2 regions of the Microbacterium sp. PRF11 genome follow, and region 2 is predicted to be linked to the other one. Evidence: predicted binding sites of a transcription regulator. Region 2 holds the regulator's gene; the other holds the start of a gene.
What was found. The regulator HspR, encoded in region 2, represses chaperone genes until heat shock. The targets are predictions, from matches to a motif close to AAGTTGAGTCNNNNNGACTCAACTT.

Region 1 (11,566 bases), on a different contig from region 2:
ACGTCTTCCTCCAGCGGGGTTCGTTCCCCGCGTGTTCACTGTGCATTCGCTGTGCGCTGACGGCGTCTTTCCGGGACGCCGCGCGCAACGCCGAGACCGAAGGCGTCGGCGCTCAGAACATCCGCGCGACCTGAGCCGGGTTCTGCCCGTAGTGCTCGCGGTGGTAGCGCGCGAAGCGGGACGCGCTCGAGAAGCCCCAGCGGCGGGCGACGTCGGCGACCGACACCGCCGTGCCGGTGCGCAGTTCCTCGTGGGCGCCGCTGAGCCGCACCCGCCGGAGGTACTCCATCGGGGTGGTGTCGAGGGCCCGGCGGAAGGCGTGCTGGAGTCCGCGGGACGAGATCCCGGATGCCACGGCGATGTCGTCGAGCGTCAGAGGGTCCTGCGCGTGCGCCTCGATGTGCATGATGGCCCGCCGCACGGTGCGCGGCGCGGCGCTGCGCTGACGCGCGCGGTCGAGGGCATCGAGATAGGACGTGGAGAACGTGGCGAGGGTCGTCAGCAGAGCGTGCCGGTGCAGCTCCGTGGAGAGCAGCGGGTCGTCGTGCACGGCTGTCAGCGAGGCCGAGACGTGGGAGAAGGTGCGTTCCCACTGCGTCGCGGCTTCGCGGTCGCGCGCCGTCGGATCGATCCGGCGCAGCACCAACCGGTCGTCGCCGGCTGCGACGCGGGCGACCCGCTCGGCGTCACTGCGATCGAAGACGAACGCGCGCACGCGGGCGGTGCCGGTCCACCAGGCGTCGGTGCCGCCGTCGGCGGCGAGCCACGGGCGCCGCGGATCGATGGCGCGCCCTTCGGCGTCGAGGCGCACGTCGTCGCCGAGGACGCGGCACGCCATGATCTGATCGTCCATCTGCACCGAGGAGTGCACGGATGCCGCGAGCTCGTACGACACCACCGAGAAGCGCGGCAGCTCGACCGAGCTCCACGAGAAGGAGATCGTGCGGGGTTCGACGCGCTCGAGTCGCGCCGAGGGGACGAAGCGCGACCAGACGCGCTCCACATCGTCGATTCCGCGCGAGCGCGTCGTGAGGATCTGGCCCATGGTGTTCCTTTCGCCGCGGCGAGTGCGGCTTTCTTGAAATGTCGGCGAGGAGGACCTCGAGCGGTGGTGCGCGGTTCACGCCCCTGGCGGCACGGCGGCCGTCTCGAACGTTCCCGTGCACCCACGTGTCAAGGGGCGGGCCGAGCCGCTGGCCGCCGCGTTGGATGGGGGGACCGTCGATCCCGGCGGTGTATCCCGCCCGACGGAAGGACCCCCCATGAGCGACGCGTCGATCGACCCGACCCCCGCCGAGACGAGCCCCGCCACCGAGGTGGGCGTGGCCGGCGTGCAGCCGCTGCGCGACGGCGACACCTCCATCGAGCCCGATCCGGCGCTCGACCCCGCGCAGGCGGAGTGGGATGCCACGACCGCCCTCGACGAAGGTGCCGACCCCGAGGACATCAATCCGGCCACGGCGACCGGCGCCGACCCGGCCGAGATCCCGGCCGACGACAGCGACATCCCGCTCGAGGACATCCACCCCGAAAGCACCGGCACCGACTCCCAGGGCGAAGATCCCGGTGTCGTGGAACTCGGCGAAGAGGGACAGGGCGACCTCGCCCCCGAGGACCTCTGACGCACTCCGGACGCCCCGGACACCCTCCGCGGTGCCCGGGGCGTCGGCGCATGAGTGGGTCACGAGCGCGCTCCGCGGCTCGACGCCGCGACGGCATCGCGGGCGTCGCGGCGCAGGACCCGCAGCGGTGTCGCCGCGCGCGGGAGTCTCGTCCCGGCGTAGCGGACCCCGCCGCGGACGCGGAGGACGAGGGCGATCCAGCTCGTGACGGCTCGTTCGGCGGCCCAGAGGGGTGCCCACAGCGCCGCCGTACGGGGGAACACCGCCGCCCCGCGTCCGCGGCGTCGGCCGACCTCCGCTGCGGCGATCGTCGCGAGGGCGAGCAGGACCAGGATGCCGGGTCGTCGACGCGCCAGCAGGACCGTCGGGGCGATCGCGAGCTCCCCGCACAGCCGTCCGGGTTGGGCGAGGCTGTCGTACGCCTGCCGGACCCGCTGGGTCGCGAAGCGCCGGGCGTCGGGCGGGCGTCGTGGGACGAAGAGGTCGCGACAGTGCCGGACCCGGCCGCCCCGGGCGCGCACGGTCCGCTCCATTTCGAGGTTCTCGAACAGCACGTCGACGGCGTAGCCGGAGGGCAGAGCGCTCCGGCGGATGCCGTACGTGCCCGGGTAGTCCGACCCTCCTGCGCGGTTCAGGAGCGAGCGGGCGGTGTCCCACCGCGCGTGCCAGAGGCGCGGATCGAACACGTTCTGCGGCGCGACGAGGTCGGCATCCCCGATCTCCACCGCGAGGGCGGTGAGGGTGCCGCGATCGTGGCGCACGTCGTCGTCGGCGACGATCACGCGTTCGTGCCGGCTGAGGGCGAGACCCGTCACGACGCCTCGCGCCTTGCCGTTGCCGCCGCCCGGCTCGCGGGGCGGGAGGTGGCGCACGCCGACGGGGAACGCCCGCGCGTGCGCGGCGAAGCGCTCCGCGGGCGACCCGTCGACCACCGTCACGTCGACCACTCTCGAGAGGTCCTCGAGGTAGGCGACCAGATCGTCGAGGTCGGCGTCGTCGTCCCAGCGGAGAGGGAGGAGGTATTCGGCGTCGAGGCGCATCAGTCCTCGGTGCGGAAGCCGGAGGCCTTGTGCGTCCCGTCGCAGAACGGCTTGATCGTCGAGAGTCCGCAGCGGCAGAGCGCCACGGTGCGGCGTGAGCGCGGGAGCTCGCGGCCGTCACTGGTCTCGAGACGGACGTCGCCGCGCACGAGGAGTGGGCCGTCGGGGTAGGCGGTGATCGTGACCTCGCGTTCGCTCATCGCCCGGCCTCTGCGCGCAGCGAGGACGCGCCGCGCTCCCAGGCGTCGAGGATGTGCCGGCCGACGCGGCCGTCGACCTCGAGGCATGCCGCTGCGCCGAACACGATGTCGGCGAGCAGTTCGGGGCGGTCCTCGGCGAGGGCGCCGGCCAGGTCGCGACCCGCGATCTGCTCGTGGACGGCGTCGGCCTCGACGTGCTCGTCGAAGTAGGCGCAGACGTCGTCGCCGAGACCGAGGCGGCGCAACCCCTCGGCGTAGAGGCGGTTGGGGATCGACGAGGTCATCTCGAAAGCGGCGAGATGACCGACGATCGCCCCCAGGAGCCGCCGGTTCAGGCCGAACATCGACATGGCGTTGTGGGAGGCGAGGGTGACCGCGGGCACGTCGTCCACGTACGCCCCGTAGGCATCGGACAGGCCGGCGGATCGCACCGCGCGAGCGAACATCTCGGCGTGCACCCGCTCGGGGCGACCGCCGCCGTACTCGTCGGACTGGATCTCGACGAGCGCCGCCTTGGGCCGGCCGCTCAGGCGCGGGATCGCCCAGGAATGCGGGTCCGCCTCGCGCAGCGTGTAGATCGTGCGGTGCACGAGGAACTCGTGGGCCTGCTCGAGCGAGGCGCGGCGGGCGAGATGGCGCGACAGACTCGGACCCGCGTCGGCGCCGGTGAGGGCGAAGAGGGCGCGGGCCACGGCATCCATCGTCGGTGCCGGCAGCTGCGGGACCGGAACGCTCCGGCGCAGCGCCGCCTCGAAGGCGTTCTCGATCACGCGTCGCGTGGCGATCAGGGCGGGGTCCCATTCGAGCTCCGCGCGGAAGGCGGGGACCGATCCGTACGAGGAGGCGTACAGGCAGAAGAGGGCGAGCTGGAGGTCGTCGTCGTGCTCGACGTCGACGGATGCCGAGACGGCTTCGTCGGCGAGGGCGGTGTGTCCCGTGCCCACGCCGTCGACGAGATGCTGCATCACCGCCGCGCTGACCGGTCCGCGCGGGTGGAAGGGCGGGAAGTCCTCGACGTCGAGGCGCTCCGCGGTGGGCAGGGGGGAGGACACGGTCGGGGGCACGAGAGCACTGTGAGGGTGGGGTGGGCGTCCCCTCCAGACCCTTGACAAGCCGCGAGGCGTTCCGCACGGGAGCGGTCCCGTGCGGAACGCTCCCGTGCGGGTGAGGGGGTTACTGCTCGATGGGCTGGGGCGTGCTCTCGTGCGCCTCGATCACGCCGTCGCCGTCGTCGGTGGAGACCGCGATGCGACGCGGCTTCGCCTTCTCGCTCACCGGGATCGTCACGCTCAGCACACCGTTGCGGTACGACGCGCTGATGCGCTCGGTGTCGATGCCCTGACCGAGGTTGAGCTGGCGGACGAAGGATGCCGTCTCGCGCTCGCGCGTGATCCACTTGACGCCCTCGCCCGAGCCGAGGGTGCGCTCGGCCCGGATGGTGAGCAGCTGGCCGTCGACGTCGATGTCGACCGACCCGGGGTCGACGCCGGGAAGATCGGCGGCCAGGACGTAGTGGTCCCCGTCGCGGTAGAGGTCCATCGGCATCCGTCGCGGACCGCCGCCGCGGCGGGCGTCGAGGAGGGTCGACGCGAGGCGGTCGAGGTCGCGGAAGGGGTCGTAGGTGGCCATGGTCGTTCTCCTTGTCGATCGGTCCGGACGTGGCATCCGGAGAGTTCTGAAGTTGAGTCAACTTCGCTCAACTGGTAGCAGATTAGCACTCGCGGGTGTCGAGTGCCAAGACTCGGGCGCGTGATTGTCGCGCCCCCGACGACCCGCCGCAACCCCCGTGTCGAACCCCTCGGACGGAACGTTTCGTAGCCCGCACGCGCCACTCCGGCCCCCTGACCTTCTTCCCGGCGCGGTGAGGAGAGACATGTACTTCCATCGTCAAGAGCTGCAGCACTCCGCCACCCCCGAGAAGCCGGATGCCGTCTACGCCCGCAAGCTCCAGGAGGTGCTCGGCGGGCAGTACGGCGAGATCACCGTCGCCCTGCAGTACCAATTCCAGGCCTGGAACATGCACATCCCCGGCAAGTACCGCGACCTCGTCTTCGGTATCGGCGCCGAGGAGATGGGGCACGTCGAGATGCTCGCCATCATGATCGCGCAGCTGCTCGAGAAGGCGCCGCTCGGGATCACCGAGGAGGCGGTGCAGAGCGACCCCACCGTCGCGGCCGTGATCGGCGGCACCGACATCCAGCACGGCATCGTCGCCGGCGCCGGCGCGCGTCCCGTCGACTCGATGGGCAACCCCTGGCAGGGCAGTTTCATCACCGCCAGCGGCAACCTGCTCGCCGACTTCACCGCGAACGCCAACGCCGAGATGCAGGGCCGCGTGCAGGTCGCCCGGCTCTACCACCAGACCGACGACCACGGCGTGAAGGACCTTCTGGCCTTCCTGCTCGCCCGCGACACGATGCACCAGAACCAGTGGGCGGCCGCAGCCGCCGAATTGCAGGCCGAGGGGCTGGAGAAGCTCCCCGTGCCCAGCAACTTCCCCCTCGACAAGGAGGACCGCGACGTGTCGTACCAGTACATCAACTTCAGCGACGGGAAGCAGGCCGGCGACGGCACCTGGGCCTCCGGTCCGACCCCCGACGGCAAGGGCGAGTTCACGTACGTGCCCGAGCCGCCCGCGGGCGTCCCCATGCCCCCGCCCACGCACCCCGACGCGCGGTTCTACGGCACGACCGAGCTGCCGAACACGGTCGAGAAGCTCGCCGGTCGCGCGCAGGACGCGCTGCACAAGGAATGAGCGGGGTGGATGCCGCGGTGCCGGGGCCCTCGCGGACGTCGGCACCGCGGAGCGGGGCGAGCTTCCCCGCGATGCGAGCGGCGAAGGTGCCCCGCTCGATCGTCGCGGGGCCCTACGGCCACCCGTTCCACCCGGTTGCGGTGACCATCCCGATCGGCGCGTGGTCGTCGAGCCTCGTCTTCGACCTGCTCGGCCTCGCCGCAGACGACCCGCGCGCGTTCGCCACGGGATCGCGCTGGCTCATCGGGATCGGCCTCGGCGGGGCCGTCGGCGCGGCCGTGCTGGGTCTGCTCGACTACTCGCGCATCCCGCGGGGCACGCCCGCCCGGCGCACGGCCCTGGCGCACCTCGTGCTGAACGTCACCGCGATGGGGCTGTTCTCGGTCGGTCTCATCGTGCGGATGCTCGATCTGGGCCGCGTGCCGATCGTGGCCTTCGGGCTCAGCGCCGTCGCCGCCGCGGGACTCAGCATCTCGGGATGGCTGGGCGGCAAGCTCGCCTACCGCTGGGGCGTCCGCGTCGCCGACGAAAACACGCAGCGCGAGGGATTCGAAGCGGCCGCGTGAGTCCACGGATCCCGGGTGCGGTGGCATCCGGGTTCCGGGGTTCGCGGGTCACGTGCGCCGGCTCGGGTTGCGGGCGTGCGGTCCGGGTGCGGGGTTGTGCGCCGGTTCGGGTCGTGGTTGTGGTCGTAGTCTCCTGGGTGGCGTCGGGGCCGGTGCCGCAAGGGCTCAGCGCGGGGCCCGCAGTGGGAAGCGCGACCAGCCGCCGCTCACCGCGCCCGGGTCGTGCCGGGGGTGCAGCACCGCACCCATGGAGCGGTCGGCGGGTCGCCGACGCAGGCCCAGGGTGAGCTGCAGGACGCGGATGAAGCGGTCGTACACGCGCGGCAGCAAGAACTGCAGCGGGCGGGTGACGAACTGCGCCGCGCCGACGCCGACCTCGTGGCGCGGTCCGCGGGTCACGCGGACGATCGCCCGCGCGACGCGGTCCGCGGATACCACCGGGGGCAGCGGGAACGGCCGCCGCCCGGTGACGTTCGCCGCGCGATGGTAGATCGGGGTGTCGATGCTCGCCGGGAGCACGATCTTGATCCGGATGCCGCGGTGCGCGAGCATCTCCTGCCGCAACGACCGTGCGAACCCCAGGAGTCCGTGCTTCGCGGCGACGTACGACGAGACGTAGGGGCCGGACACCTGCGAGAAGAGGGATCCGACGAACACGAGGGTGCCGCCGCCCCGAGCGCGGAAGTGGGGGATGACCGCCCGCGCCGCGCGCATCTGCCCGAGCAGGTTCGTCTCGATCACGCGGTCCCGAACGGCATCCGGGGTGTCCTCGACCGAGCCGTACGCGAACACGGATGCCGATGCCACCCACACGTCGATCCGCCCGAATCGCGCGACGGCGGCGTCGGCTGCGCGCTCGGGGCCGTCGGGGAGGGCGAGGTCGATGGAGAGGGTGTGGACCTCCGCGCCCCGAGCGCGGCACTCGTCCGCCGCGGACGCGAGGGCGATCTCGTCGCGGGCCACCAGGACCAGGCGCATCCCCTTCTTCGCGAAGCGCAGGGCAGTCGCCCGTCCGATGCCCCGCGACCCTCCGGTGACGACGACGACCTGGCGCATGCGGTTCCTCTCGGGTGGGGACGGGTTGGTCGGACGCTAAGCGGGCGCGGCGTGCGTTCCGCAGGGGGTTGACGCGGCGGGTGGGGGTGCGGGTGCGGGTCGGACGCTGCGGGGGCGTGCGTGTGAGGCGTTTGCGCGTGACGTGCGGCGGTGGGCAGTGCGGGTGCGGTGGGTGTGATGGCGGGGTGTGAATGCAGGCCGCGTTTGCGGTTGTGGTGCGAGGGCGGTGGATGTGGGTGGCGTCTCGTCGGTGGGGTGGTGCTCGTTCGTCGGGGCCGCCGGGCTTCGCGGGCAATCAGGGTGACCGACAGGCGTTTTCGCGGTGGGGCGGCGTGAGGTGAGTGGCGTCGGAGCGGTGTTCGGTGACGGGGCCTCCGAAGGTGAGGTCGGCAGATGGGTGTTCGTCGGTGGATGGGGCGTTGTCGGTGCGGTGTCTGCTCTGGGTGGTGACCGGGAACGGCTCCTCCCCAAGGGTCGAAACACGCGATCTGTCCACAGAAAGCCCCGGTCAGCGGTCCAATGTCGGAGGTGGGGGCTAGCATGCCTGCATGAGCTTCTCGATACCTTCACCTCCACCACCTGACGGGTCCGACCCGCTTGCGGTCGTGCTGGGCGAGGTGCTGGAAGCGGATGCCGCCCTCGCGGCCGCCGAAGCCCGAAAGACTCGAGCGTTGGCCCGGGCGGGGCGTCTGGCGCTGGATGTCATGGCCGGGCAGCGGGCGTCGTCTCGGGCGGCGGATATGGCGCTGCGGGAGGTGGCGTCGGAGATCGCGGCCGCGGGGTGTTTGTCGGATCGGTCGGTGCAGGCGCAGATCGCGAAGGCGTTGACGCTCGTCGACCGGTTCCCGGCGACCGTCGACGCGTGGGAGGCGGGAGCGTTGTCGCGGGCGCATGTGCAGGCGATCGTGGATGCCGGCACCCCGGTGCCGCTCGACAAGCGCGGGGAGTTCGATGTTCTCGCCGTCACCACCGCGGAGGGCTTGAGTCCCGGACGGCTGCGGGCACGGTTGGCGACTCTGGCGGAGCGGTTGCAGCCGACCACGATCACGGAACGGCACCAGCGGGGCCGTGAGGAACGATGCGTGCGGGTGGTGCGGGGCGAGAACGGCATGTCGGATCTCATCGCGACGCTGCCGACGGTGTTGGCCGTGGGGATCTATGACCGGTTGACGCAGCAGTCGCGGGCGCTGATCGATGCGCGCGATGAGCCCGGTTCGCCGGTCTCGGCGTGCGCCGATGGCACATCGTCATCAGGTTTGGGTCAGCCGATCGTCAGCGGCGCCGCGTTCGGGATCGACCGTGTCGGCGACGATTCCGACGAACGGCCGGAACGGGAAATGATTGGCGCCACCGACGTGCTGAAGCACGACGCAACCGTCGTAGGCGCTGTCGCTGTCGCTGTTGCTGTCGCCGTCGCAGGCGCAGCCCCCGGCGCAGCGGCAGCCGATCGTCGCAGTACCGACCAGGTGCGCGCCGACATCCTCGCCGACCTGCTCCTCACCGCCGCCCCCGACGCCGACCCCACCCGCACCGACGACGGCCCCGGCACCCTCGGCGCCATCCGCGCCCGGGTTCAGGTCGTCGTCCCGGCGCTGTCCGTTCAGGATCCGGGTCGGGAGAACATCGACCCCGCCGAACTCGTCGGTCACGGCCCCATCGATATCGACACAGCCCGGCGATTGGCTGAAGCGACGAGGGTGCCGTGGGATCGGGTGCTCACGAACCCTGTCACCGGCGCGGTCTTGTGCACCGACACGTATCAGCGGACCGCCGCGATCGACCGGTACCTCCGCGCCCGCGACCGGCACTGCCGGTGGCCAGGTTGCACGGCCCCGGCGGTGCGGTGCGAGGTCGACCACAACCTCGATCACGCCCTCGGCGGCAAAACCCACGTGTGCAACCTCTGCCACTTCTGCCAGAGACACCACACCCAGAAGCAATTCACCCGATGGCAGGTCCGGCAGCTACCCGGCGGGGTCATCGAGTTCACCTCACCCACCGGACGCATCTACACCGACCACCCCCTCCCGTACTCACCCGCCGTCCGCTTCGTCGGTGACGATTCCCCTCCGTCCGGGATCCCCGGACGACAACCCGCACCCTTCTGAAAGCCGCCCGTCCTCCACCGGTCACCCCATCCGGAGGGAGCCGTCCGACCGTCGGGCCCAGGGGCGGCCCACCCGCCGCCGGCCGGGTCGTGGCGCGCCGTCGGCGGAGGGCGAGCCCCGCGGCCCCGTCCCCGGTTTGGAGTTACCGAGCCCGCCGTCTCCGAGCCGCCGCCTCCCGAGCCGCCGCCCCCTGCGCCGCCGACGGCGTCCCGCGCTGCCGCCGCCGACCCGTCCCGCGCCGACGTCGCCTCCGGTGCCGACGCCGCCGAGCCGCTCCCTCCCGAGCCGCCTCCCCACCCGCGGGCAGTACCGCGCCTCGTGCCCGTCCGCAACCCCGTGGTCGAGCGCCACCGACCGCGCCGAGGGTGGCGCCCATGACAGGACCACAGCTCGGGCGCCCACGCGACGGCATCCGCGAAGTCGCCGACGGGGTGATGATGATCACGCGAGCCGTCACCAACAGCTACCTGGTCACCACCGACGACGGCATCCTGCTCATCGACGCCGGGTTGCCCCGCAGCTGGTCACTGCTCACCCACGCGCTCACCGCATTGCGGGCAACCCCCGGCGACCTGGTGTCGGTCTTGCTCACCCACGGACACTTCGACCACGTCGGCACCCTCGACCGCCTGCAGCGAGAGCATCACGTCCCCATCCACGTCCATCCGGCCGATGCGCCGCTCGTGCGGCATCCGTATCGCTACGACCGCGAGTCGTCGCGCGGGCTGTATCCGCTTGCGCATCCGGGCGGCATCCCGAACCTGGCGCGCATGACCTTCGCCGGCGCGCTCGGCGTGCGGGGCGTGGAGGCGCACGGCGACCTGCTGGCCGGTGAACCGACGCTGGGTGGTCTGCTCCCGGTGGCGACCCCCGGTCACACCTACTGCCACCTCGCCTTCCATCTGGCCGATCGCGACCTCGTCTTCAGCGGCGACGCGCTCGTGACCTTCGACCCCTATACGGGACGACCTGGGCCGCAGATCGTGGCGCGTGCGGCCACCGCCGACAGCCGGGCGGCGATGACCGCTCTGGCCGGTCTCGCCGCCACCCGGGCCACCACGGTCCTCCCCGGTCACGGCGACGTCTGGGGCCACGGCATCCATCGCGCCGTCGCGGAGGCCGTCGCGACGGGCCCGCACTGACCGAACACCCACCCTTCGACACCCAGACGAGGACCGACGCATGAGAGCGATGACGTACCGCGGACCGTACAAGGTCCGCGTCGAGGAGAAGCCCGACCCCCGCATCGAGCACCCGAATGACGCGATCGTCCGCGTCGAGCGGGCCGCGATCTGCGGCTCCGACCTGCACCTGTATCACGGCATGATCCCCGACACCCGGATCGGCCACACGTTCGGCCACGAGTTCATCGGTCGTGTGGTCGAGGTGGGCTCCTCGGTGCAGAACCTGACGGTCGGGGACCGGGTGATGGTGCCGTTCAACATCTCGTGCGGCACGTGCTTCTTCTGCGCGCGGGGACTGCTCAGCAACTGCCACAACGTCAACGCCAACGCCACCGCGCTCGGAGGGATCTACGGCTACTCGCACACCGCGGGCGGGTACGACGGCGGTCAGGCCGAGATGGTCCGCGTTCCCTTCGCCGACGTCGGTCCGCGCGTCATCCCCGAGTGGCTCCACGACGAGGACGCCCTGCTGCTGACCCACGCGTTCTCCACGGGATACTTCGGCGCGCAGCTCGGAGACATCGTCGAGGGCGACACCGTCGTGGTGTTCGGGGCGGGACCGGTGGGACTCGCCGCCGCGCGCTCGTCGTGGCTGATGGGCGCCGGCCGCGTCATCGTCGTCGACCAGCTGCCGGAACGTCTCGAAAAGGCGAGCACCTTCGCCTTCGCCGAGACGCTGGACTACCGGGAGCATCGCGATGTCGTCGTCGAACTGAAGAGGCAGACCGACCACATCGGCGCCGACGTCGTCATCGACGCGGTCGGCGCCGAAGCCGACGGGCACTTCCTGCAGCACCTCACCGGCGCGAAGCTCAAACTGCAAGCCGGTTCCCCGGTGGCGCTGAACTGGGCGATCGACGCCGTGCGCAAAGGCGGGACCGTCTCGGTGATGGGGGCCTACGGTCCGCTGTTCAGCGCGGTGAAGTTCGGCGACGCGATGAACAAGGGACTGACGATCCACACCAATCAGGCGCCCGTCGCCCGCCAGTGGCCGCGACTGCTCGAGCACATCCAGGCCGGACGCATCTCCCCGCG
Region 2 (11,566 bases):
AGTTCCGTTCGAAGAGCCCCGTGCGGGCGCTCACCCTCTTCGGCCTCGCGGCCCTGGCCCTCACCCAGGCGGGATGCGCCACCGGTTCCGCCCCCGCCACCGGCGGGGACGAGGCCGCCGGCTTCTCCTACACCGACGCCCGGGGCGATCAGGTCACCCTCGACGCCCTCCCCGACCGGATCGTGATGAGCGAGCAGGCGGCGGCCGCGCTCATCCCCTACGGCATCCGGCCGGTCGGCATCTGGGGCTCGAGCACCCCCGACAAGAGCGGAGTGCTCGCGGGTCTCGACGTCTCCGGGATCGAGTCGCTGGGCGTCTCGTACGGGGACGTCGACGTGGACCGACTGGCCTCCCTCGAACCCGATCTCGTGATCACGGGGTGGTACGCCGGCGGGTACCTCGGCGGTCTCGGGGCAGAGGATGCCGAAGTGTCCACGCAGATCGAGCAGGTCGCCCCCATGATCACGGTGTCGGCTCAGAAGAGCGCGTCGGCCTCGCTCGACGACTGGCGCACGCTCGCGCAGACGCTCGGCGCCGACGTCGACTCCGGAACGATCGCCGCCGAGAAGACCGCGTACGACGCCGCGGTCGCCGAGGCGAAGGCCGCCCTCGCCGAGCGTCCCGGGACGACCGCATACGCGATCGCGCCGTCCACGCAGTTCTACGTGGCCATCCCCGACGAGTTCGCCGAACTCATCGACTACACCGATTGGGGCCTCGACGTGAAGCAGTCCGACGTCGCGCGCAACGACACCTCCGGGTCATTCAGCCCCGTCAGCTGGGAGAACGCGGGCGACTACGCCTCCGACCTGCTGCTGTACGACACCCGCTCCTGGACCACGCCGCTGGCGCAGGTGACGAGCGAGCACCCGACCGTCGGCACGCTGAACGCCGTCGCCCAGGGCCACGTCGCGGCCTGGACCACTGACGCGACGTTCAACTACGCCAGCTACACGAAGCAGATCGAGCTGCTCACGGACGCCGTGAAGGCGCTGCCCGCGAAGACGGCCTGACCGACAGCCGAGCGATGGGATCGAGGAGCGCGATGAGCCTGACCGACCTGGTGCCCGGGGCCCCGGATCGGCCGGAGCGCGCCCCCGACCCGCCGCGGGCGGGGCTCCGGGCGGCAGCACGTCTCATCGACGTGCTGCTGCCCGTCGTCCCGGTGATGATGACGGTGGTCCTGGTGCTCTCCATCCCCGACGAACGCGGGGCCTGGCAGAGCGACCGGATCGTCGTCGCGCTGGGCGGTCTCGCGCTGGCGGCGGGGCTGGTGGTCGTCGACGTCTCCCGTCATCGCCGCGGGCAGAGCATCGGAATGGCGGCGGTCGGACTCGCTCGCGTCCCCGGCCTCGGGGTGCGCGCGCTGGCGGAGCTGCGCCGGGCGGGGATCGACGTCGACACCCTCGTCGTCCGTCCCCGCCGAACGGTCGGCATCCTCGCCGTGCTGGCGGCGGTCGTCGTCGGCGTCGCGATGATCGCGATCGCGGTCGGGGCGCGCACCGTCACGCTGCCCGAGGTGGCGCACGCGTTCCTCGGCGAGCCCTCCACGTACAACGACGTCGTGATCCGTGAGCGGGCGCCGCGCGCGGTCGTCGCGATCGCGGCGGGCCTGGCCCTGGGCGCGGCGGGAGCGATCGTGCAGGCTCACACGCGCAACCCGCTCGCCGATCCCGACCTGCTGGGCATCACGCGCGGGGCCACGGTGGCGACCGTGCTCGCGATCGCCCTGGGCGGTCTGACCACCCCGGCGCAGTACACGGTCTTCGCGCTCCTCGGAGCGCTCATCGTGACGGTGCTCGTCATCGTGATCGCCGAGACGCTCGGCGACACGGTCATCGCGCTCCCGCTCATCGGGGCGGCCATCTCCTCCGTGCTCGGCAGCGTCGCGGCGATGCTGCTCCTGCTCGACCAGACCGTGCAGCAGTCCTTCCGTCGGTGGCTGATCGGCGGGCTCTCCGATGCGCCGTTGTCGACCTTCGCCGTGCCCCTCGTCGCCATCGCCCTCGGGCTGACGATCGCGCTCGCGTGCGCGCCGTCGTTGAACACCCTGAGCCTCGGCGTCGAGATGGCGGCATCCCTCGGCACCGACGTGCGCCGTGCCCGCATCGGCGGCCTCCTCGCCGTCGGGCTGCTCGCGGGTGCGGCGACGGCCGTCTGCGGCCCGCTCGCGTTCCTCGGCCTCATCGCGCCGCACGCCGCCCGCCTGCTGGTCGGCACCGACCACCGCGTGCTGTTGCCCGCCTCGGCGCTGACCGGCGCGGTCGCCCTGCTGTTCGCCGACCTGCTCGGACGCACCGTCGCCCGCCCCGAGGAGGTGCCGGCGGGCATCGTCTTCCTCCTGGTCGGCGCCCCGCTGTTCGTGCTGCTGGCGCGCCGGAAGGGGGTCACCCCGTGAGGGGGGACGTCCGCGTGCTGCGCGTGGGGACGGTCTCGGTGGTCCTGCGCGCTCGGCCCCCGGTCGTCTTCGTCGCGCTGGTGGTCGCGTGCGGCCTCATGTTCACGGTCTCTCTCAGCGCGGGAAGCACGTGGGTGGAACCCGCGAAGGTCGTCGACGCGCTCGCCGGAGGGGCGGGCCAAGCCGTCCGCTACCAGGTGCTGGGCCTCCGTCTGCCCCGCTCGGTGATCGCCCTCCTCGCCGGAGCGGCGCTCGGTCTCGCGGGGGCGTTCCTCCAGGCGGTCGCCCGCAACCCGCTCGCGAGCCCCGACGTGCTCGGCGTGACCAGCGGCGCCGCGGTCGGAGCCGCTGCGGTGTTCATCCTCGGCTGGCGACCCCTCGACGCCCCTCTGATCCTCTCGCTCCCGCTGGGGGCGGTGACCGGCGGCGCCGTCGCGGCCGTCGCGGTGTTCTCGCTCTCCGGAGGAACCCCCGGGACTCTCCGGCTCATCCTCGTCGGGATCGGCGTGAACGCCGCCCTGGTGGGCATCCTGCACGCACTGCTCATCGCCGGCGGCACGTACGACACCCTGCAGATGCAGGTGTGGCTCACGGGCGACCTGTCGTCCGATGCCGCGCGCATCGCCCCGCTCGTCGGGGTCCTCGCCCTCACGGCGCTCGTCGGTGCGGCCTCGTCTCGATCGAGGGCGGCGCTGCACCTGGGCGACGACGTCGCGCACGGCGTCGGCGTACCCGTCGGGCGCACGCGCGCGGTGCTGGTGGCCGCGTCGGTGCTCTCCGCGTCCGCCGCCGTCGCCGCGGCCGGGCCGCTCGGCTTCGTCGCGCTCTCCGCACCGCAGATCGCGCGCTCCCTCACCCGAGAAGCGCGCGCTCCGCTCGGGTGCACGGCGGCCTGCGGGGCTCTCCTCGTCCTCGCCGCCGACCTCACCGCGCGCACCCTCTTCTCGGGCGCGGTCTCGGTGGGCCTGCTCACCGCGATCGTGGGCGGCCCGATCCTGATCTCCCTGATGCTGCGACGACTGAGGAGCCCGGCATGACCGATCACGCTGCCCACCCCTTGACGGCATCCGGCCTGCGCGTCGGCTACGGGGGTCGCCGGATCCTCGGGGGCGTCGACCTCACGGTGCGCCCGGGCGCGGTCACCGCCGTCATCGGCCCGAACGGCAGCGGCAAGTCGACACTGCTGCGGACTCTCGCCCGCCTGCTGAGTCCGGACGAGGGTTCCGTCACGATCGACGGTCGCCCCCTGTCCACGCTGCGGGCTCGCGAGCTCGCGAGGGCCTTGGCCTTCCTGCCGCAGGCCCCCACCGCCCCCGAGGGGATGTCGGTGCGCGAGCTGGTGGCCCGGGGCCGGCATCCGCACCAGTCGTTGCTCCGCCAGTGGAGCACCGCCGACGCGGCGTCCGTGGAGGCGGCCCTCCGGCTCACCGGTCTCGACGACCTCGCCGATCGCGACGTGCAGACCCTCTCGGGCGGTCAACGGCAGCGCGCGTGGATCGCGTTGAGCCTCGCCCAGGACACCCGGATCCTGCTCCTGGACGAACCGACCACGTACCTCGACATCGCCCACTCGGTGGAGGTGCTCGACCTCGTCGACCACCTCTGCGTCGACCTCGGCCGGACCGTCGTCATGGTGATCCACGATCTCAACCTCGCGATCCGCTACGCCGACGAGCTCGTCGTCGTCCACGAGGGGCGCATCGCCGCGCAGGGCGCGCCGGAGCACGTGATCACCGAGCGCCTGCTCGAGACCGTCTTCGGGCTGACCGCGCGCGTCGTCGCCGATCCCGTCTCGGGACGCCCCCTCGTCGTGCCCGTCGGGCGGCGACGTACCCGCCCATCACACGCACCCCACCCCGGAGAGTCAGGAGACACCCATGTCGCATAACCCCTTCGACGACGAGACCGCCCGCTTCCTCGTCCTGATCAACGCCGAGGAGCAGCATTCGCTGTGGCCGGTCTTCGCTCCCGTGCCGGAGGGGTGGACGATCGCCCACGGCGGCCCGGACGGAGCCCCGCGGGGCGACTGCCTCGCCTTCGTCGAGGCGAATTGGACCGATCTGCGCCCGCGCAGCCTCCGCGACGCGCAGGCCGCGGCGTCTCGCGGGTGATCGAGGCGATCGTCCCGGCGGGGGTGCAGGTCGCCGAAGACCTCGGCGAGAGCCGCGGAGGCATCCTGTTCCCCGAGGAAGCGGCGGTCGTGGCGGATGCCGTGGCGACGCGGCGCGACGAGTTCGCCGCCGTGCGGGGATGCGCTCGCCGTGCGCTGGCGCGACTCGGTCGTCGCCCGGCTCCGCTCCTCCCCGGCCCGGGCGGCGCGCCGATCTGGCCCGCCGGCGTCGCCGGCAGCATGACGCACTGCGCCGGCTACCGTGCGGCGGCTGTCGTCGATCGATCGCGCCTGTCGAGCATCGGCATCGACGCCGAACCGGACGAGCCGCTTCCGGACGGCGTGCGGCAGCTGATCGCCCGCCCCGAGGAGCTCCGCCGCTTCTCCGACCTCGACGCCCCGGGCGACCGTCTGCTCTTCAGCGCGAAGGAAGCGGTCTACAAGGCCTGGTACCCCCTGACGCGCCGGTGGCTCGACTTCGACGAGGTGTCGGTGATCCCGGATGTCGCCACCCGGCGCTTCGACGCCTTCGTGCTCACCGCGGGCCCGAACGAGCCCCGCCGTTTCACCGGAGCCTGGACCACGGGGGCGGGCCTCGTCCTCACCGCGTGCGTGCCGGGCCCCGCGAGCGTTCTCCCGTCGCGAACGCCCGGGATCGGCATCCCTCTCCCAGGGGGCGGATCGTAGGCTGAGCGCATGTCCCGACTGCAGGCCGACGCCCCCGCCGACCTCTGGGTGCCCGTGACGGGCTCCCTCGGATTCCGTGGCCGTCGCCACCGCAAGGCCGCGATCGGCATGCTGCTGAGCCAGGCGAACCAGGCCGCCGGCGTCACCCCGAAGCCTGGCGGCGGCGCCTTCGCGTGGATCCTCAGCCAGGCGGCGCCCCTGCTCATGCGTCGAGCGGCGGGCCGCGTGCTGGTGTGGGTGTGGAAGAGCGACCCCGAGTTGCTCGTCGTGATGGCGCAGCTGCAGGAGGCCACGCCGCAGGTGCGCACGGCCCGGGCGATGATGCCGATGGAGTACGACGACACCGAGTCGTTTCGCAATCCGCACCTCGGCACCGGCGAGAAGCTGGCCATGCCGCTCCCCGACGATCCGAAGACGCCGCCCTTCGCCACCTACACGTGGGACACCGGTTCGCACTTCGTCACCGTGACCGCGGTGTGCTCGGACCGGCAGCGTTTCGGCACGGTGATCTCGTCGGTGGATGCCGTCGCCCGCACGGTCCGCGTGGTCGACGACCTGAAGCTCGGCGAATCGCCGACGGTCCTGCGGCTCGACCCGGCCTGACCCGGCAGAGAAAGCTCCGGCGAGCCCGCTCAGTCGCCGTGTATGTCGCGCGGGCGCCACAGCACGACGTCGGTGGCGCGGCGGACGCGGGCCCCGTGGCGGAGCGTGACGACCGATCCGGTCGCCCCGGCCGCGAAGACGCGGGCCCCGGGGCGGGACTGCCGCTCGATCGTCAGCTGACGTTCGAGGTCGTTCACCCGGCGGGCGAGTTCGTGCACACGCTCCTCGAGGGCGAGCAGACGGGCGATCGCCGGCAGGCTCATGCCCTCACCGGACAGCCGGGCGACCTCGCGGAGCTGCTGCACGTGCCGACTGGAGTAGCGGCGGGACCCGCCCTGCGTGCGCGCGGGCACGACGAGACCGAGCCGGTCGTATTGCCGGAGCGTCTGCGGGTGCATGTTCGACAGCTCGGCGGCCGCGGCGATGGCGAAGATGGGGGCGTCTTCGTCGATCTCTCTCTCGGACACGTCTTCACCTCTCTCGTCGTGCCGGGTGCGGCGCCGGGTTCTCGGCATCCTGTCGTACAGGGTGCCGAGAACCGCGGCGACGCGCGTGCGATTACCGCGCCTTCGACATCAAGTCGGCGCGGGGGTTCTCTTTCGGTTCGAGCGCCTGGAAGCGCTCGAGGGCCTCGCGGGCGGCGTCGTCGAGGTGCGCGGGCACCGCCACCTGGACCTCGGCGAGCAGGTCGCCGGTGCCCTTGGAGGTCTGAATGCCACGCCCCTTGACGCGCAGGACGCGGCCGGACGGGGTTCCCGGGGCCACCCGCAGCCGCACGGGGTCTCCGCCGAGCGTGGGGACCTCGATCGTGGCGCCGAGGGCCGCCTCGGTGAAGGTGACCGGCACGGTGACGCGCAGGTTGAGACCGTCGCGCGAGAACACCGGGTGCGGGCGCACCGCGACGGTCACGACGATGTCGCCGCTCTCGCCGCCATCGGGTGACTTGCGACCACGTCCGCGCAGTCGGATCTTCTGCCCGTCCGAGACACCGGCGGGGATCTTCACCTTGAACGGGACGTTGTCCTCACCCTGCAGGGTGATGGTCTCGCCCTTCGCCGCGGTGACGAAGTCGATCGTCGTGCGGGCCGTGACGTCGGCGCCCTTCTGCGGACCGCCGAAGCCGCGGAACCCTCCGGTGGTCTGACCGAACCGGCCGGAACCGAAGCCGCCGCCGCCCTGCTGGTCGAACATCGAGAAGAAATCCTCGAAGCCGCCCGGCGCCTGACCGCCGCCGCGCTGCTGCCCGAAGCGGCTGAAGACGTCGTCGAAACCGCCACCGCCCCCGGCCCCGGGAGCCGAGAAGCGCGCGCCCGAGCCCATGGCCCGGATCTGGTCGTACTCCTCGCGCTGATCGGGGTCGTTCAGCACCGAGTAGGCCTCGCTGATCTCTTTGAACTTCGCCTCGGCCTTCGCGTCGCCCGGGTTCGAGTCGGGGTGGTACTGGCGCGCGAGCTTGCGGTACGTCTTCTTCAGATCGGCAGCGCTGACGCTCTTGTCGACACCGAGGACCTTGTAGAAGTCCTTGTCGAACCAGTCCTGACTCGCCATGCGTCCTCCTCTTAGGCCGGCACCGCGACGACGACCTTGGCCGGTCGCAGTTCGACCGAACCGAGGCGGTAACCGACCTCGACGACCTCGAGGATCGTCGACTCGGTCGCGCCGGGGGTCGGGGCCTGGAAGATCGCCTCGTGCTGCTGCGGGTCGAACACGTCGCCGACGGTGCCGTACGACACCACGCCGAGGCGTTCGGCCACGGCCCGCACCTTGTCGCCGATCGCGGCGAGGGGGCTGCCCTCGACGAGGTCGCCGTGCTTGGCGGCGCGGTCGAGGTCATCCATGACGGGCAGCAGGCCCTTCACGGCCTCGCCCTTGGCGCGCTCGATCTCGCGCTCGCGCTGCTCCTCGGTGCGTCGGCGGTAATTGGCGTACTCGGCCTGCAGGCGCTTGAGGTCGATCAGCAGCGAGGCCTCGCGGTCGGAGCCGGCGTCTTCGGCTGCGGCCTCGGGCGTCTGCTCCGCGCCGAGGATGTCGTCGATGGTCAGGCCCTCGGCATCCGGCTGCTCGCCCGACGGCGCGGGGCCGGAGGTGTTCTCCTCCGGCCCCGTCTCGTCAGGACCGGCGCCCGAGCCCGTGGGCTGTTCGTCGTCCTTGTGTGCCATGTTCTCTGCTTACTTCTTCTCGTCGGGGTTCTCGTCGTCGACGACCTCGGCGTCGATGACGTCTTCCTCGGGGTTCGGCGTCTCGCCGTTGCCCGGCTGACCCACGTTCGGGTCGGCGGGCTCGCCGGCGGCCTGCGACGAGGCGTAGATGGCCTCGCCGAGCTTGCCCTGGCTGGCGTTCAGCTTGTCGAACGCGGTCTTGACCGCGTCGTCGTCGTCGCCGGCGAGAGCCGTCTTGAGCGCGTCGACGTCGCCCTGGACCTCGGTCTTGACCTCGGCGGGGAGCTTGTCCTCGTTCTCCTTGATCAGCTTCTCGATCGAGTACGAGAGGGTCTCGGCCTGGTTGCGGGTCTCGGCGGACTCGCGGCGCTTCTTGTCTTCGGCCGCGTTCTCCTCGGCCTCGCGGACCATGCGCTCGATGTCCTCCTTGGGCAGCGACGAGCCGCCCGTGATGGTCATCGACTGCTCCTTGCCGGTGCCCTTGTCCTTCGCCGAGACGTGCACGATGCCGTTCGCGTCGATGTCGAAGGTGACCTCCACCTGCGGGATGCCACGGGGGGCCGGGGCGATGCCGGTGAGCTCGAAGGTGCCGAGCGGCTTGTTGTCGCGCGTGAACTCGCGCTCACCCTGGAAGACCTGGATCGCGACCGACGGCTGGTTGTCGTCGGCGGTGGTGAAGGTCTCGCTGCGCTTGGTCGGGATGGCCGTGTTGCGCTCGATGAGCTTGGTCATGATGCCGCCCTTGGTCTCGATGCCGAGGCTCAGGGGGGTGACGTCGATGAGCAGGACGTCCTTGCGCTCGCCCTTGAGGACACCGGCCTGGAGGGCTGCGCCCACGGCCACGACCTCGTCGGGGTTCACACCCTTGTTGGCATCCTTGCCCGTCTCCTTCTTGACGAGCTCGGCGACCGCGGGCATGCGGGTCGAGCCGCCGACGAGCACCACGTGGGCGATGTCGTCGACCTTGACGCCGGCCTCGCGGATGACGTCGGAGAAGGGCTTGCGGGTGCGGTCGAGGAGGTCCTTGGTGAGGTCCTCGAACTTCGCCCGGGTGAGGGTCTCGCTGAGCGAGACGGGGCCCGAGTCGGTGAGCGACAGGTAGGGCAGGTTGATGGACGTCGAGGTCGAGCTCGACAGCTCCTTCTTGGCCTGCTCGGCCGCTTCCTTCAGACGCTGCAGGGCGATCTTGTCGCCGGAGACGTCGACACCGGTGGTGTCCTTGAACTGCTTGATGAGGTAGTCGACGACGCGCTGGTCCCAGTCGTCTCCACCGAGGCGGTTGTCACCGGAGGTGGCGCGCACCTGGATGGTCGAGAAGTCGTCGTCCTTGCCCACCTCGAGCAGCGAGACGTCGAACGTTCCACCACCGAGGTCGAAGACGAGGATGAGCTCGTCTTCCTTGCCCTTGTCGAGGCCGTACGCGAGGGCCGCGGCGGTGGGCTCGTTGATGATGCGCAGCACGTTCAGGCCCGCGATCTCGCCGGCCTCCTTGGTGGCCTGACGCTCGGCGTCGTTGAAGTACGCGGGGACCGTGATGACGGCATCCGTCACGCTGTCACCGAGGTACTCCTCTGCGTCGCGCTTGAGCTTCTGAAGGATGCGGGCCGAGATCTCCTGCGGCGTCCACTTCTTGCCGTCGACGTCGAAGCTCCACGTGGTGCCCATGTGGCGCTTCACGCTGGAGATCGTGCGGTCGACGTTGGTGACGGCCTGGCGCTTGGCGGTCTCGCCGACGAGCACCTCGCCGTCCTTCGTGTAGGCGACGACCGAGGGGGTCGTGCGGAAACCCTCGGCGTTGGCGATGACCTTGGGCTCGCCACCCTCGAGCACGCTCACGACGGAGTTGGTCGTACCGAGGTCGATTCCCACTGCACGGGGCATATGTGTCTCCTTGCTTGTGAGCACGGCCGTTGCCGCACTCGGGGTTCTGGTGAAAGTCTTGCGCGGGTTGAGCCGCGATGACTCAAGGTTATCGCGGCCCTCCCGGTAGGTCAAGGCGACTTGATATGAATCGGCTCAACTTCCGGATGCCGTGTCGCCCGCTCGCTGTGTGCTCGGCGTCGCGTACGTGTGGGGCACGGGTTCCCGGCGTCGATGTCCCGATTCGTGCAGGCCATGTCCCGGAATGTGCTGTCTGGCACGGCTTCAGCCGCACGAAGTGGGACATGGCTCCGCCGGGCAACCCGCAGCCGGGCTCCCATGCCCCGTCTGTGCAGACCATATCCCGATTCGCGCAGACCATGTCCAAGAATTGCGCAGAGCACGTCCCAGAAAGGGCGGCCCCAGCACGCCCCAGGCAGCCGAAAGTGGGACACGGCTCGTCGCAGACGCAGCCGACGCCACCACGCACGACGCCCCCGCACCCTCAGCGGGGCACGGGGGCGTCGAACGGATGCCGGAACCCCGGCGCCGCGGTCCGGACCACCGCGGCGCCCGAACACGGACCTCGGCGCCACGCCCGGAATCAGCCACGCGCGCCCACGAACCCGGCGCCACGACCGGGATCAGCCCAACGCGCGCCCATGAACCCGGCGCGACGGCCGGGATCGCCGACTCACGCGACAGCGCTTCCGACGCGGCCGCCGAGTCGCGGCCTCGGTCGCGGGCTCAGTCGCGGTCGCGGTCGCGGTCGAACGAACGCCGCTGAGGACGGTCGCTGCGCTTGGCCGAGCGTCCGCCTTGGTCGAGGCGCAGGTCGATCAGCTGGCCGGAGATCCGCGTGTCGGCGAGGCGGTTGATCGTGTCGTTCGACAGGTCGGCGGGCAGCTCGACGAGCGAGAAGTCCTGGCGGATCTGGATCGCGCCGAAGTCGTTCCGGCGCAAGCCCCCCTCGTTCGCGAGGGCGCCGACGATCTGGCGCGGTTCGACGCGCTGACGACGGCCGACCGCGATGCGGTACGTCGCGAAGCGGCCACCGGCGCTGCGGCGGTCACCACGGTCCCCACCGTCGCGGGCGGGGCGGTCGCGGTCGCGATCCCGGTCGAAGCGCGGCTGCTGGAGCGTCTCCTCCTCGATCAGCAGCGGGGTGTCGCCCTGCGCGACCACGGCGAGCGCCGCGGCCACATCGGCCTCGGGCACGTCGTGGTGCTGGACGTAGTGGGCGACGACGTCACGGAACGTCGCGATCGCGGCGGTGTCCTCGAGTGCCGCGGTGATCGCGTCGTCGAAGCGGGTCAGGCGCGTGGCGTTGACGTCGTCGACGCTCGGCAGCGACATCTCGGTCAGCGGCTGGCGCGTGGCCTTCTCGATCGCGGTGAGCATGCGGCGCTCGCGCGGCGTGACGAAGCTGATGGCGTCGCCCGTGCGACCCGCCCGGCCCGTGCGGCCGATGCGGTGCACGTACGACTCGGTGTCGATCGGCAGGTCGTAGTTGACGACGTGGCTGATGCGCTCGACGTCGAGGCCGCGCGCGGCGACGTCGGTGGCGACGAGGATGTCGAGCTTGCCCGACTTCAGCTGGTTCACCGTGCGCTCGCGCTGCACCTGGGCGATGTCGCCGTTGATCGCGGCGGCGGTGTAGCCGCGGGCGCGCAGCTTCTCGGCGACCGTCTCGGTCTCGTTCTTGGTGCGGGTGAAGACGATCATGCCCTCGAAGTTCTCGACCTCGAG

Region 1: the regulator HspR is predicted to act here: its motif matches at 4,541-4,565, upstream of Q9R20_RS10520 (Hsp20/alpha crystallin family protein).

Annotation. Positions count from the first base shown of each region.
Region 1 is NZ_JAUZUP010000003.1:351,988-363,553, forward strand. It holds gene Q9R20_RS10490 (ATP-dependent DNA ligase) at 1-2, opposite strand, end outside; gene Q9R20_RS10495 (helix-turn-helix transcriptional regulator) at 113-1,045, opposite strand; gene Q9R20_RS10500 (sugar ABC transporter ATPase) at 1,263-1,622, shown strand; gene Q9R20_RS10505 (glycosyltransferase family 2 protein) at 1,682-2,662, opposite strand; gene Q9R20_RS10510 (CDGSH iron-sulfur domain-containing protein) at 2,662-2,862, opposite strand; gene Q9R20_RS10515 (iron-containing redox enzyme family protein) at 2,859-3,827, opposite strand; gene Q9R20_RS10520 (Hsp20/alpha crystallin family protein) at 4,036-4,491, opposite strand; gene Q9R20_RS10525 (manganese catalase family protein) at 4,736-5,617, shown strand; gene Q9R20_RS10530 (DUF2231 domain-containing protein) at 5,704-6,183, shown strand; gene Q9R20_RS10535 (SDR family NAD(P)-dependent oxidoreductase) at 6,349-7,239, opposite strand; gene Q9R20_RS10540 (DUF222 domain-containing protein) at 7,788-9,347, shown strand; gene Q9R20_RS10545 (MBL fold metallo-hydrolase) at 9,722-10,489, shown strand; gene Q9R20_RS10550 (zinc-dependent alcohol dehydrogenase) at 10,530-11,566, shown strand, end outside.
Region 2 is NZ_JAUZUP010000001.1:1,033,899-1,045,464, forward strand. It holds gene Q9R20_RS04870 (ABC transporter substrate-binding protein) at 1-1,013, shown strand, start outside; gene Q9R20_RS04875 (iron ABC transporter permease) at 1,046-2,398, shown strand; gene Q9R20_RS04880 (iron chelate uptake ABC transporter family permease subunit) at 2,395-3,435, shown strand; gene Q9R20_RS04885 (ABC transporter ATP-binding protein) at 3,432-4,286, shown strand; gene Q9R20_RS04890 (MbtH family protein) at 4,276-4,509, shown strand; gene Q9R20_RS04895 (4'-phosphopantetheinyl transferase superfamily protein) at 4,506-5,195, shown strand; gene Q9R20_RS04900 (hypothetical protein) at 5,205-5,798, shown strand; gene Q9R20_RS04905 (heat shock protein transcriptional repressor HspR) at 5,828-6,265, opposite strand; gene Q9R20_RS04910 (DnaJ C-terminal domain-containing protein) at 6,357-7,346, opposite strand; gene Q9R20_RS04915 (nucleotide exchange factor GrpE) at 7,358-7,957, opposite strand; gene dnaK (molecular chaperone DnaK) at 7,967-9,838, opposite strand; gene Q9R20_RS04925 (DEAD/DEAH box helicase) at 10,565-11,566, opposite strand, start outside.